Regions from separate parts of the Marinobacter salsuginis genome, predicted to be linked through region 2. Evidence: predicted binding sites of a transcription regulator. Region 2 holds the regulator's gene; each other region holds the start of a gene.
What was found. The regulator LexA, encoded in region 2, represses DNA repair genes until DNA is damaged. The targets are predictions, from matches to a motif close to CTGTNTNNNNANACAG.
Positions count from the first base shown of each region.

Region 1: a site for LexA is predicted at 1,832-1,847, ahead of recA (recombinase RecA). Genes of this name have one in related genera too.
Region 3: a site for LexA is predicted at 2,170-2,185, ahead of recN (DNA repair protein RecN). Genes of this name have one in related genera too.

Region 1 covers NZ_BGZH01000002.1:173,546-177,746, forward strand. Annotated here, with positions in the region: gene GJU83_RS12045 (flavodoxin family protein) at 1-200, opposite strand, end outside; gene GJU83_RS12050 (hypothetical protein) at 434-691, shown strand; gene recA (recombinase RecA) at 688-1,734, opposite strand; gene pncC (nicotinamide-nucleotide amidase) at 1,899-2,399, opposite strand; gene mutS (DNA mismatch repair protein MutS) at 2,481-4,201, shown strand, end outside.
Region 2 covers NZ_BGZH01000001.1:607,682-611,882, forward strand. Annotated here, with positions in the region: gene GJU83_RS02780 (DUF6586 family protein) at 122-634, shown strand; gene GJU83_RS02785 (hypothetical protein) at 686-946, shown strand; gene GJU83_RS02790 (cell division inhibitor SulA) at 951-1,442, opposite strand; gene lexA (transcriptional repressor LexA) at 1,485-2,096, opposite strand; gene GJU83_RS02800 (amidoligase family protein) at 2,322-3,323, shown strand; gene GJU83_RS02805 (gamma-glutamyl-gamma-aminobutyrate hydrolase family protein) at 3,316-4,050, shown strand; gene GJU83_RS02810 (SIMPL domain-containing protein) at 4,082-4,201, shown strand, end outside.
Region 3 covers NZ_BGZH01000001.1:1,374,396-1,378,596, reverse strand. Annotated here, with positions in the region: gene fur (ferric iron uptake transcriptional regulator) at 1-337, shown strand, start outside; gene recN (DNA repair protein RecN) at 432-2,111, opposite strand; gene grpE (nucleotide exchange factor GrpE) at 2,367-2,969, shown strand; gene dnaK (molecular chaperone DnaK) at 3,062-4,201, shown strand, end outside.

The DNA of each region.
Region 1 (4,201 bases), on a different contig from region 2:
CCGAGATTCTCAGTGGTGCCCAGAATGATAGCGTCGCAGGCCAGAATGTCTTCAGGCCCCGCATCCAGAGGTGCCATTACCTTGACTTCGACGCTTTCGATGTCTTCATGGCGTGCGCCCTGCTCAGCCGCCTCCCTGAGCTTGAGAGTATTCGGGGAAGGCGCATGAGCGACGATCAATAATCTCTTTTTTGCTTCCATACCGACTCTGATCTGTATCTGAAGAGCAAAGAAACCCAATACTCACCGAGTATGAATTCATTGTGATACCAGCTCAAACCAGAGGAACGGACAGCAAGCACAGATGATCATTATTTGAGCAGCACAGAGACGAAATTAAGAGATCTGTTACGAGAACATTTAAACCATCTGAACGGATACCCTGCAAAGACTCCTGCTTACTATGGACTGAGCAGTCAAAGGAGGAGAAACCAATGCATTTTCCCAACAGCAGAAAACTGCAGACTCTCTATCGTCAAATGAAATACAGAAGGTGGATCAGAATCCAGCTGCAACAGTCTGGAGGGGCAGATTACCTCAGGCGCCTGGAAGTCGACATCGGTGCTGAACCGGGCCACTTCAGGAGAGAGCTGAAAAGAAGACTGATACCTGAAAGGAAAGCCGAAGGCAACGGTGGTGCGGCAGGTCTGGATCTACACCTGCCGCCCCTGACATCGCTGAGGAAGGTTTAGAGAAGCTCGCCGTTCGCTTCTGCGGGCGCCTCTTCAGCGTCTTTCTTCGAGACCGGCTTGGGCATCAGCTTGTCACGAACCTTGGCTTCAATCTCGTTAGCAATGTCCATGTTTTCCTCCAGGAACTTGCAGGCATTCGCCTTGCCCTGGCCGATCTTGTCGCCGTTGTAGGCGTACCAGGCGCCGGACTTATCCACAAAGCCTTCCTTGACCCCCATATCCAGGACTTCCGCCATGTGGTAAATGCCCTTGCCGTACATGATCTGGAACTCGGCCTGTTTGAACGGCGGGGACACCTTGTTCTTGACCACTTTCACGCGGGTCTCGTTACCCACCACCTCGTCGCCGTCTTTAACGGAACCGATACGGCGGATATCCAGGCGCACAGAGGAATAGAATTTCAGGGCGTTACCACCGGTGGTGGTTTCCGGGCTGCCGAACATGACGCCGATTTTCATACGGATCTGGTTGATGAAGATCATCAGGCAGTTGGCATGCTTGACGTTACCCGTCAGTTTCCGCAGCGCCTGGGACATCAGTCGCGCCTGCAGGCCAACGTGGCTGTCGCCCATCTCGCCCTCAATTTCCGCTTTTGGTGTCAGGGCGGCAACCGAGTCAACGATGATCACGTCAACTGCGTTCGAGCGAACCAGCATGTCGGCAATTTCCAGGGCCTGTTCACCGGTGTCAGGCTGGGAAACCAGAAGGTCGTCCACATTCACGCCCAGCTTCTCTGCGTAGACCGGGTCGAGGGCGTGCTCGGCGTCGACAAACGCACAGGTTTTGCCCGCCTTTTGTGCCTCGGCAATCACCTGCAGGGTGAGCGTGGTTTTACCGGAACTCTCCGGACCGTAGATCTCACAGATTCGACCATAAGGAAGGCCACCAATACCCAGGGCAACGTCCAGGCCCAGGGAACCGGTGGAAACCGCAGGGATGGCTTCGCGGGGCTGGTCACCCATTTTCATCACGGCGCCCTTGCCAAACTGGCGCTCGATCTGCCCAAGTGCTGCGCTCAATGCTTTCTTGCGGTTGTCTTCCATCAGTGCAAACCCTCTGTCGCCTGGGCCGCCGGGCCCCAATCAAGGCCGGCAGCGAAATAGTGGATCGGGAATCTCTACAGCTTGACCAGTCAATTCCCTGTATATTTGAACAGTATTAAAACATAACCCGGAGAGGAGACCAACCCCTGCGGATGTGAAAGCCGTCAGAGTTCGCCCACAAAATCGCTAACCCCTTGAAGAGCAAACAGAACGGCCTGGCGGCGGACCTGATCACGGTCGCCCTCGAAGTGCTTTACCAGCGCCACGGTGGTGGCCGGACTGCTGCCCCAGGCGAACCAGACGGTACCGACAGGCTTATCCTCGCTGCCACCGCCAGGCCCGGCAACGCCACTGATGGCCACGGCAACGTCGGCATCTGTTGCCACCAGGGCGCCGGCCACCATTTCCCGCACTACCGGCTCGCTGACCGCACCATGCTCATCCAGCGACTTCCGGGTCACGCCCAGGAGCCCCTGCTTGGCCTCATTGCTGTAGGTTACCAGACCGCCGAGCACATAGGCCGAAGACCCCGCCCGGTCGGTCAGCACTTTGGCAACCCAGCCGCCGGTACAACTTTCTGCCGTAGCCACTGTACGGCCGGTGCGCAGCAACCGCTCACCGAGGCGATTGCCTGCGTCTTCCAATTCCTGATCGCTGGCCAGCATAATGACCTCCTTCATTTCATCGCGGCGGTTATTTTCTTACAATTCACGCCTTCATCCAAAGCAAGGCTACCGGACCCGTTCATGTCAGCAGCTCAGACCGATCTTTCCAAGCACACCCCGATGATGCAGCAATACCTGAAGATCAAGGGCCAACACCCCAATGAACTGGTGTTCTACCGCATGGGGGATTTCTACGAGCTGTTTTACGAAGACGCCAAGAAAGCGGCCGAGCTAATGGACATCACCCTCACGGCCCGGGGCCAGTCCGGGGGCAACCCGATCCCCATGGCCGGCATCCCCTATCACTCTTCTGAGGGTTACATTGCCCGCCTGGTTCGGGCAGGTCAATCCATCGCCATCTGCGAGCAGATCGGTGACCCTGCCACCAGCAAGGGACCGGTTGAGCGCCAGGTGGTTCGGATCGTCACACCGGGGACCCTGAGTGACGACGCCTATCTTGAGGATCGCCGTGACAACCTTCTGGTCGCCATATACAACCACCGGGAACAGTTCGGTTTTGCCTCGCTCGACATCTCCAGCGGCCGCTTTGCGGTATCAGAGCTGGAGAACCTGGAAGCCCTGCAGGGCGAACTCCAGCGCCTGCGTCCGGCGGAAATTCTGATCAGCGAGGATTTTCCCTACGAGGAAATACTGGAGGGCTTCACCGGTATCCGCCGTCAGGGCCCCTGGCTGTTCGAATCCGACACGGCCCGCCGGGTGATTACCCAACAGCTTCAGGTGAGAGATCTGACCGGTTTTGGCTGTGAGGAGCTCAATCTGGCCGTCTGTGCCGCCGGTTGTCTGCTGCAGTATGCCAGGGAGACCCAGCGAACCGCCCTGCCCCATATCCGCAAGCTGACCCGCGAACGCAGGGATGAAGCTGTGATTCTGGATGCCGCCAGCCGTCGCAACCTGGAAATCGACACTAACCTGATGGGCGGCCATCAATACACCCTGGCCTGGGTGATGGACCGCACAGCCACGGCCATGGGTGGCCGGGAGCTTCGCCGCTGGCTGAACCGCCCGTTGCGGGACGTGGAGACTGTCCGTCAGCGCCAACAGGCGGTTTCGGCACTGCTGGACGGGTTTCATTACGAACCGGTACACGACCTGCTGAAAGCCGTGGGCGACATTGAGCGGGTATTGGCGCGAGTTGCCCTGCGCTCAGCGCGACCTCGGGACCTCGCACGACTCCGGGATGCCTTCCAGGCCCTGCCGGACCTGCAGGAAACACTGAAACCGGTGAATTCCCACCATGTCGTCAAGCTGGCGACCACCATTGGTGAATACCCGGAACTGGCGGACCTTCTGGAACGCTCCATCATCGACAACCCTCCGGTCGTGATTCGCGATGGTGGGGTCATCCGGGAAGGCTTTGACGAAGAGCTGGACGAGTTGCGCAACATCAGCGAGAACGCCGGCCAGTACCTGCTCGACGTGGAAACACGTGAACGGGACCGCACCGGCATCAGCACCCTCAAGGTCGGCTACAACCGGGTGCACGGTTACTACATAGAAATCAGCCGCGCCCAGTCCGACCAGGCGCCGGTGGACTACATTCGCCGCCAGACCCTGAAAAACGCCGAGCGCTTTATCACCCCAGAACTCAAGGAATTCGAAGATAAGGCCCTCAGTGCAAAGAGCCGGGCTCTGGCCCGGGAAAAAGGCCTGTATGACGAAGTGCTGGAAACCGTAGCCGGACAGTTGGCGCCCCTGCAAGATGCCGCCCAGGCACTGGCCGAGCTGGACGTGCTTAGCAACTTTGCAGAGCGGGCCACTTCTCTGCGCTTTTCCGCGCCGGA
Region 2 (4,201 bases):
GTTTGTATTTTATTGTGAAACCTCCCCTGGCAGACAGTTGAAGAAATTTGCCGCCAAAAATGGTATGCTGTCGCATTAATTTTCCGGGGTTGCACCCGCGCTGGGGGATTGAAGGTATTCCATGGCCTCGCAATGGCACTCGCAGGTTTCGCAAAAACTCTTTCTCGCCCGCACTCTGCTGGGGCAACTGGATCGACCAACAGTCGAGGGCGTAGGCCATCCCCCCAATGAAGCTGAACAGGCTTTGCGCCGGGAAGCCGCGATCCAGGGGGCGATCGAGTTACTTCTCAGATCCCGGAAATTATTGCTGGTGATGATTGCCAGGTTGTACCAGAAAAAATCAGAAGAGCCTGCCACTCTGGATGAACTGGCCTCGCTGATCGGACCGGAACCGAATGAAATAAGTCGGCTCAGAGACCTGGAACAGCGCTCAGGCAGCTGGTGGAACCATCTGGAACAACTGGAACGCTCTCAGAGCCGACCGCCAGCAACCAAAAAAACCGTGAGCGCGGAGAACATTATTGCGGTAGCCGCCGACACCGGCCCGGATCGCTCCGCGGCGGCCTTGCTGAAAACACTGAATGCCGTCAAACACTTTGCCGACGATCTGGAAGACCAGCACAGCGAGTGGTGAACCACTCCAATTGCCGGTTACACTGATCTGATTAACTTGAAGGTTTACTGAATGTCACCATCGTTTTTTGAAATTGTGCAACTGACCAACGGCGATTACGCCCTGCGCCGCATTGACGATGACAGTGCGCCACTGGTGAAGATCTCATTCTCGGAGGAAGCCCGGGAAATGATGGAAGACCGTGATATGTCTGTTGCTAAAGCAATGATCGCCGCAGGTATCGAGGCGGTCGGAAATGTTGCCCACGATATCGACTGGGAAGACGACGAACTGGACGCTTCAGACGCCCAGCCCTCCTACACTCTCCACTGAGTCATTAACGCTGCCTGAGAACGACCCCATGGCTGTTGCCTTCGGCAGAGGCTTTTTGCAGGGACTCAAAGGCAGCGCGGCCCAGTTTACGGGTCCACATGACCACAGCATGGCAGGTGCCTGCACTGAGGGCTCGCTCGGCCAGTTCCTGCGCGGAATAATCCGACGTTGAACGAAGCACTAGCAACTCACCAGCCACGATCCCATGCATTTTCTGCCACTTGCTGACCAATGCCTGAGGCGGATCAATCCAGGCCAGCCAGCGCTTTTCCTGGTTCAGCTGCGTCAGCATGGGCAACAGCAACTGAAAGTTTTCCACCTGGCCTTCCGGCAAGATGATTTCCGTCACATTTCCAGAGACCTTGGTCTCGGTGGATTCCGGAGAACGTCGGGCACGAATGACAGAGCGTCGCTCGCGGGCGGCGGTTGCCGGCACTGAACAGGACAGAGCATTGGGATTGTAAGCCAGATTCTGATTAAAGCTCATTTGTTCCATAATTCACCCGTTTTCCAATCTATCAGAGGTTATCCGTACTGATCAGTGCAGATCAGAGCGTCGGATAACACCCACACCCAGGCCTTCGATGAACAATTCCTGCTCGGTAAGGTCTACTTCAATGGGTGCGAATTCTTCGTTCTCGGCAATCAGGTAGACTTTCGAGCCTTCCTTGCGGAAACGCTTTACCGTAACCTCATCGCCGACCCGGGCAACGACCACCTGGCCGTTGTGAACATCCTGGGTGCTGTGCACTGCCAGCAAATCGCCATCAAGAATGCCGATATCTTTCATACTCATGCCCCGGACCCGCAGTAGATAATCTGCCGAGGGCGAGAAGAACTCAGGCTGGAGCGTGCAGTGATCCTCAACGTGCTCCTGGGCCAGGATCGGACTACCAGCGGCAACCTGCCCGATCACCGGCAGCCCAAGATCCTCCTCTGCCTCTGGCAGCCGGATACCGCGGCTGGCCCCTGGCACCATCTCAATGGCCCCCTTCCGAGCCAGCGCACGAAGATGCTCCTCTGCAGCATTGGCCGAACGAAAACCCAGTTCAGCTGCGATTTCAGCACGAGTTGGCGGATAGCCGGTCTCATCGACGTAGCGGCGTATGATATCCAGTACCTGTGACTGCCTTGCTGTGAGTTTCATCAAGCTACTCCGTTGTATCGGGGTCGGTGCCAGTATCCGCAGTCCGGGAATGCCTGCTCCGGATAGCCTGCTTCAGGCGCCCTGTTTTTTTATACAGTAAACTGACTATATACAGTGTTTTATCCAGTGTAAAGTCAGGCCCGTGATTTTCTTGCATTGGGTTAACCATGATGATCAGCAGCGGTGTGATATGGTTAGTGTTCAAGCCCTCACAAGTCAGGAAGTAGCATGACGCAAGCCAGTAGTTGCAGGATGCCTGATATCCGAGAGACAAACGAAGGCCGGGAACGCCGCGTGGGTGTCGAGATCGAATTGTCTGGTCTGGGCTACGATGAACTGGTCACCCTGGCCGCAAGGCTTCTTGAAGGGACGGCGGTGCTCCAGTCACGCTACGTGACCAAGCTGGAGACCGCACTCGGCGAATTCACGGTGGAACTGGATTCCGACCCGATCAAGGACCTTGATCTGGCCGATGAACGCCTGCCTCAGTCGATCCGGGAACTGGGCGGCCAGGCGATGGATGTGATTGATGCTGCCGCAGAACGGGTTGTGCCCCTGGAAATCATCAGCCCACCCCTGCCTTTCTCCAGCCTGGAGACTATCGAATATCTCGTTGAAGACCTCAGGAAAGCAGGCGCTCTGGGCAGCCGGGATGCCATCTATTATGCCTTCGGCCTCCAGTTGAACCCGGAACTGCCCGATCTCAGCCCGGAAACAATGGTTCGATACTTCCAGGCGTTCGCGGCGCTTTACGACTGGCTCAAAGACCGGCATCAACTGGATGTCAGCCGCAAATTCACCACCTATATCGAACCCTGGCATGGGCGCTATACCGAGCTTTTGATGGAAGACAACTACCGGCCCAACCTTGGTGAGCTGATGGAGGACTACCTGGAGTTCAACCCAACCAGGAACCGGGCGCTTGACCTGCTGCCTCTGTTTGCTCACCTGGACAGTGAGCGTCTTGAGCGCCATGTTCACGATCCGCGGATCAAGAGCCGGCCAACTCTGCACTACCGGCTGCCGGATTGCGACATCGATAATCCGGATTGGCATTTTTCTACCGTGTGGAACGATTGGGTGGTACTGGAGCAATTGGCCAACAACCCGGACGACCTGGCGGACATGCGGCGGCTGTTCCGGGAGCGACGGAAGCTCAACCTGCATAACCTGACCCACAGCTGGCAGGAAACCACCGACGACTGGTTGGCCAAGAACGGGTATGTCTGAGCCGTTTCCCGAACAGGAACTTGAGGTTCCCGGCCTGACCATTGGCATCAGTGGTCCTGCTCGCAAAAGCCTGGCCCATCGCCTGATCAGCCTTGGATTGCGTCTTCACGGCGCTCGTACCCACTACATTCGTCCCGGGTCGCGGGTGGCCGTAGCCATGCTTGATGGTCTGGTGCTCTCCGGCGGCACCCATGTCCATCCTGAGCGATATGGCCAGGAACCCCAGGTTACCGCAAACTATGATCGCAAACGGGATGCGACCGATCAGTCGCTGCTGGAGCAGGCCGAGGCCATTGGCATTCCCGTGTTGGGGATTTGCCGCGGCGCGCAATTCATTAACGTTTTTCATGGCGGATCGTTGTGCCAGAACGTGACCCCGCTGAGGGTCAACACCCGGCATCGGCCTCTGCTATTGCCCCTGCAAACGGTGCGACTGGTAACGCAAAGCCGGCTTGAACAAGCCATGCGCTCGCCTGTGATCGGCGCCAACCGCATTCACAGCCAGGCGATCAAACGCCTGGGCCAAAATCTGCGTGTAACCGCCGTGGATAATGATCTTTTTGTACAGGCCATTGAAAGCACGCAAGGTCAGTGGCTGACGGGCATCCAGTGGCATCCTGAATATCTGCTTTACCACGGTGGGCACCGGCGCATTTTTGGCCAGTTCGTGGATGCCGCCCGCCGATTCAAACTGGCGCGCCTGGAACCGGATTCCGGCGAAGCCTGATCCATCAACGGTTGCCAAAGGAGGCAATGTCATGAACGGAAGGAACCCCAAGCTCCGTTTTAACCTGAAATCCCGTTTCCTTATTGCCCTGGCTCTCACAGTGCCAACCCTGGCGATGGCGGGCGAGGTGACGCTCACCGGTGAAGGCAGT
Region 3 (4,201 bases), 770 kb from region 2:
CCTGGAGACTGCGGAAGAGCATCATCTCAGTGCCGAAGATGTGTACAAGAAGCTTCTGGATCAAGGCGATGACGTGGGGCTGGCAACAGTCTACCGGGTGCTGACCCAGTTTGAGGCGGCGGGTCTGGTTCTCCGCCACAACTTCGAAGGCGGCCACGCCGTGTTCGAGATGGCTGGCGACGATCACCACGACCATATGGTTTGCACCCAGACTGGTGAAGTCGTCGAGTTCGTCGACGAGATCATTGAAGAGCGCCAGAAGAAGATTGCCGAAGAGCACGGTTACGAAATCGTCGATCACAGCCTGATTTTGTACGTAAAGCCCATCAAGTCCTGAACCTGATCCAGTCAGCCTGACGAAAAAAGGGGCGGGTTTTGCCCGCCCCAACAGCTCTCAGGATCGAGAGGGGTAGTGGAAAGTAGCTCGCGGCTCAGTGATGGGTTGCCTGCCCCTTCGAAAACATTTCCCGGGCATGAGCGATCGTGTGTTCGGTCATGTCCACGCCTCCCAGCATTCTCGCCACTTCACTGATTCTGCCGTGATCGTCCAGCGTCTCGATTTTCGAGAAGGTTGCATCCTGCTCGGTAAACTTGCTGACAAACAGGTGCTGATGGCACTGGGCTGCTACCTGCGGCAGGTGGGTAACGCACAATACCTGGCCATTGCTGCCAAGCGTCCGGAGCAGTCGGCCAACCACTTCGGCCGTGCCACCGCCAATGCCTACGTCCACCTCATCAAAGACCAGCGTCGGCGTGGTTGAGGTCTGGGCTACCACCACCTGGATGGCAAGGCTGATTCGCGACAGTTCACCGCCGGAGGCCACTTTGGCCAGTGGCCGCGCCGGTTGCCCCGGGTTGGCACTAACCAGGAATTCAATCTCTTCCAGGCCGTGGGGCATTGGTTCTTCGCCGTTGCTGCGATTCAGGTGGGTAATGAACTGCATGTTGGGCATACTCAGCTGGGCAAGTTCGGCTGCGACCCGCTGATCGAGTTCGGCTGCTGCTTTGGCGCGGGCTTCTGACAGCTTGCAGGCCAGATCGTCGAAACGTGCTCGTTGGCTTTCCAGCTCTGCTTCCAGCTGTTCCAGGCTGCCTTCGCCGCCGTCCAACTCCGCCAGCTCGGCGCTCAGCCGCTGGTGCAATTCCGGTAATTCCTCCGGTGTGATCCGGTGTTTGCGGGCCATCTGGTAAATAGCGCTAAGCCGCTCTTCCACTTCCGCCAGGCGAGCCGGATCGGCCTCATAATCTTCGACAAAATGACGCAGATTGTCGCCGGCTTCGCTGATCTGAATCTGGGCTTCGTTCAACATCTGGATGGTGTCGGCCAGCGCGGGCACGTCCACGGGAAGCTGTTCCAGTTGTTGCAGTGCCTGGCGAACCAGGTCGGCTGCGCTGGTCTCATCTTCGGTGCAAAGCAGCGCAGCCTGGTGGCTGCTGTGCAGAACCGCGTCGGCCTGGCTCAGTTGCGCCTGCTCTTGTTCCAGTTGTTCCTGTTCGCCGTCTTCCAGAGCCAGGCGGTCCAGTTCTTCCACCTGGTAACGCAGCAGTTGCAGCTTGGCCTCCGCTTCGTCGGCGTTCTGCCGACGCTCGGTCAGCCGTTGGCGGATCTGGTTCCAGGTTTTCCAGGCCTCGCGGGTGTCGGCGGCCAGGGCTTCAACGCCGGCAAACTCGTCCACCAGTTTGCGGTGGGTGTCCTTGCGTAACAGCGACTGATGTTGATGCTGGCTGTGAATGTCCATCAACAGCCCGCCAAGTTCCTTCAAATGGTTCAGTGGGCAGGGCTGGCCATTGATGTAGGCCCGGGAGCGGCCATCCTTGCTGATCACCCGGCGCAGGATGCAGTCGTTGTCGTCATCCAGTTCGTGCTGGGCGAGCCAGTCTCCCGCTTCGGGAATGCCGGACACGTCGAAGGTGGCGGTAATATCAGCGCGCTTGGCGCCATGGCGGACTGCTCCGGCATCTGCGCGCCCGCCCATGGCCAGGCCCAGGGCGTCCAGTACGATAGATTTGCCAGCGCCGGTCTCGCCGGTGAACGCCGTCATGCCCTTGTTGAACTGGAGTTCCACCCGTTCGGCGATGGCGTAATTGGAAACCGTAAGTTGAGTCAGCATGCAGATAACCTCCGCGTTTTTCCTGAGACCGGCAAAACACTGTGAATGTATACAGTTGCTGTGAATATATACAGGGTTTTTGTTGTTTGCAAATCGGCGGATGGGATTTTCTTCAGGAATGCAGGCATTGGTGGTTGAAACCTGAAGAGCGGGCCCCATATCCGTTCGCAACGACATTTTCCGGCTCGCTGCGGCCGGAGCCCATGTTTAACCGGCCACTGATAGTGGGCCGCATTCGAACAAGCAGGAGTAGCCATGAGCACTGACGAGAACCGGAACGAGCACGAGGAACTGAACGAAGCCCTCGAGGCTGCCAAAGAGGAAGCCCAATCAGCCGAAGGCGAGGCTGGAGAAAACGGCGAAGTCTCCGAAGTGGAAGCGCTCAAGGCTCAGGTTCAGGAGTTTCAGGAGCAGATGCTGCGCTCCCAGGCGGAGATGCAGAACGTTCGGCGTCGCGCCGAAATTGATGTGGAGAAAGCTCACAAGTTTGCCCTTGAAAAGTTCGTCAAGGAGTTGCTGCCGGTTGCGGACAGTCTTGAGAAGGCGGTCGAGAGCACTGAAGGGCACGAGGAATCGGGCGAGTTGGTTGCGTCCATCCGTGAAGGTGTGGAAATGACACTGAATCTGTTCATGTCCAGTCTGAAGAAGTTCAACGTTGAGCAGCTTAACCCTGTGGGCGAACCGTTCGATCCCCAGCAGCACGAAGCCATGTCCATGGTGCCCGCGCCTGATGCAGAGCCAAACAGTGTGGTTGCCGTGGTTCAGAAAGGCTATCTGCTGAATGGTCGGGTTGTGCGGCCGGCCATGGTGATGGTCGCCAAGGCGGAAGACGCACCAAAAATTGATGAGCAGGCTTGAAAAGCCGATTAAAGCGCCAATATAGCCAGTAAATAGCGAAAGCGGAGGCTAATCCCCTCCGGGAAAGCATTCAGAAGAATTGGAGTGACTCAATGAGCAAAATTATCGGTATCGATCTGGGAACGACCAACTCCTGTGTTGCCATCATGGATGGCGATAAGGTGAAGGTAATTGAAAACGCCGAGGGTGATCGCACCACCCCGTCCATCATCGCCTACACCGATGATGGTGAAACCCTGGTGGGCCAGTCAGCCAAGCGTCAGGCGGTAACCAACCCGAACAATACCCTGTACGCCATCAAGCGTCTGATCGGTCGTCGTTTCGAAGACGATGTTGTTCAGAAAGACATCAAGATGGTGCCTTATAAAATTACCAAGGCGGACAACGGTGACGCCTGGGTAGAAGTGAAAGGCGAAAAGATGGCGCCGCCGCAGGTGTCTGCAGAAGTTCTCAAGAAAATGAAGAAGACTGCAGAAGACTACCTGGGTGAGAAAGTGACCGAAGCGGTTATCACCGTTCCGGCCTACTTCAACGATAGCCAGCGTCAGGCCACCAAGGATGCAGGCAAGATCGCCGGTCTGGAAGTAAAGCGGATCATCAACGAGCCGACCGCGGCTGCCCTGGCCTATGGCCTGGACAAAAAGAGCGGTGACCGCACCGTGGCTGTATACGACCTGGGCGGTGGTACTTTCGACCTGTCCATCATCGAAATCGCCGACGTGGACGGTGAGCACCAGTTCGAGGTTCTGGCCACCAACGGTGATACCTTCCTCGGCGGTGAAGACTTCGACCTGAAAATCATCGAGTACCTGGCAGACCAGTTCAAGAAAGACAGCGGCATCGACCTGCGTGGCGACTCCCTGGCGATGCAGCGTCTGAAAGAAGCTGGCGAGAAAGCGAAAATCGAGCTTTCCAGCAGCCAGCAGACCGACGTGAACCTGCCGTACATCACGGCCGATGCGTCCGGGCCCAAGCACATGAACGTGAAGTTGACCCGTGCCAAGCTGGAATCCCTGGTGGAAGACCTGGTCCAGCGCAGCCTTGAGCCCTGTAAGGTGGCTCTGGAAGACGCAGGCATGAAGGCCGGTGAAATCGACGAGGTTATCCTGGTCGGCGGTCAGACCCGTATGCCGCTGGTTCAGGAGAAGGTTAAAGAGTTCTTCGGCAAAGAAGCCCGTAAGGACGTTAACCCGGACGAAGCCGTGGCCATGGGTGCTGCGATCCAGGCAGCC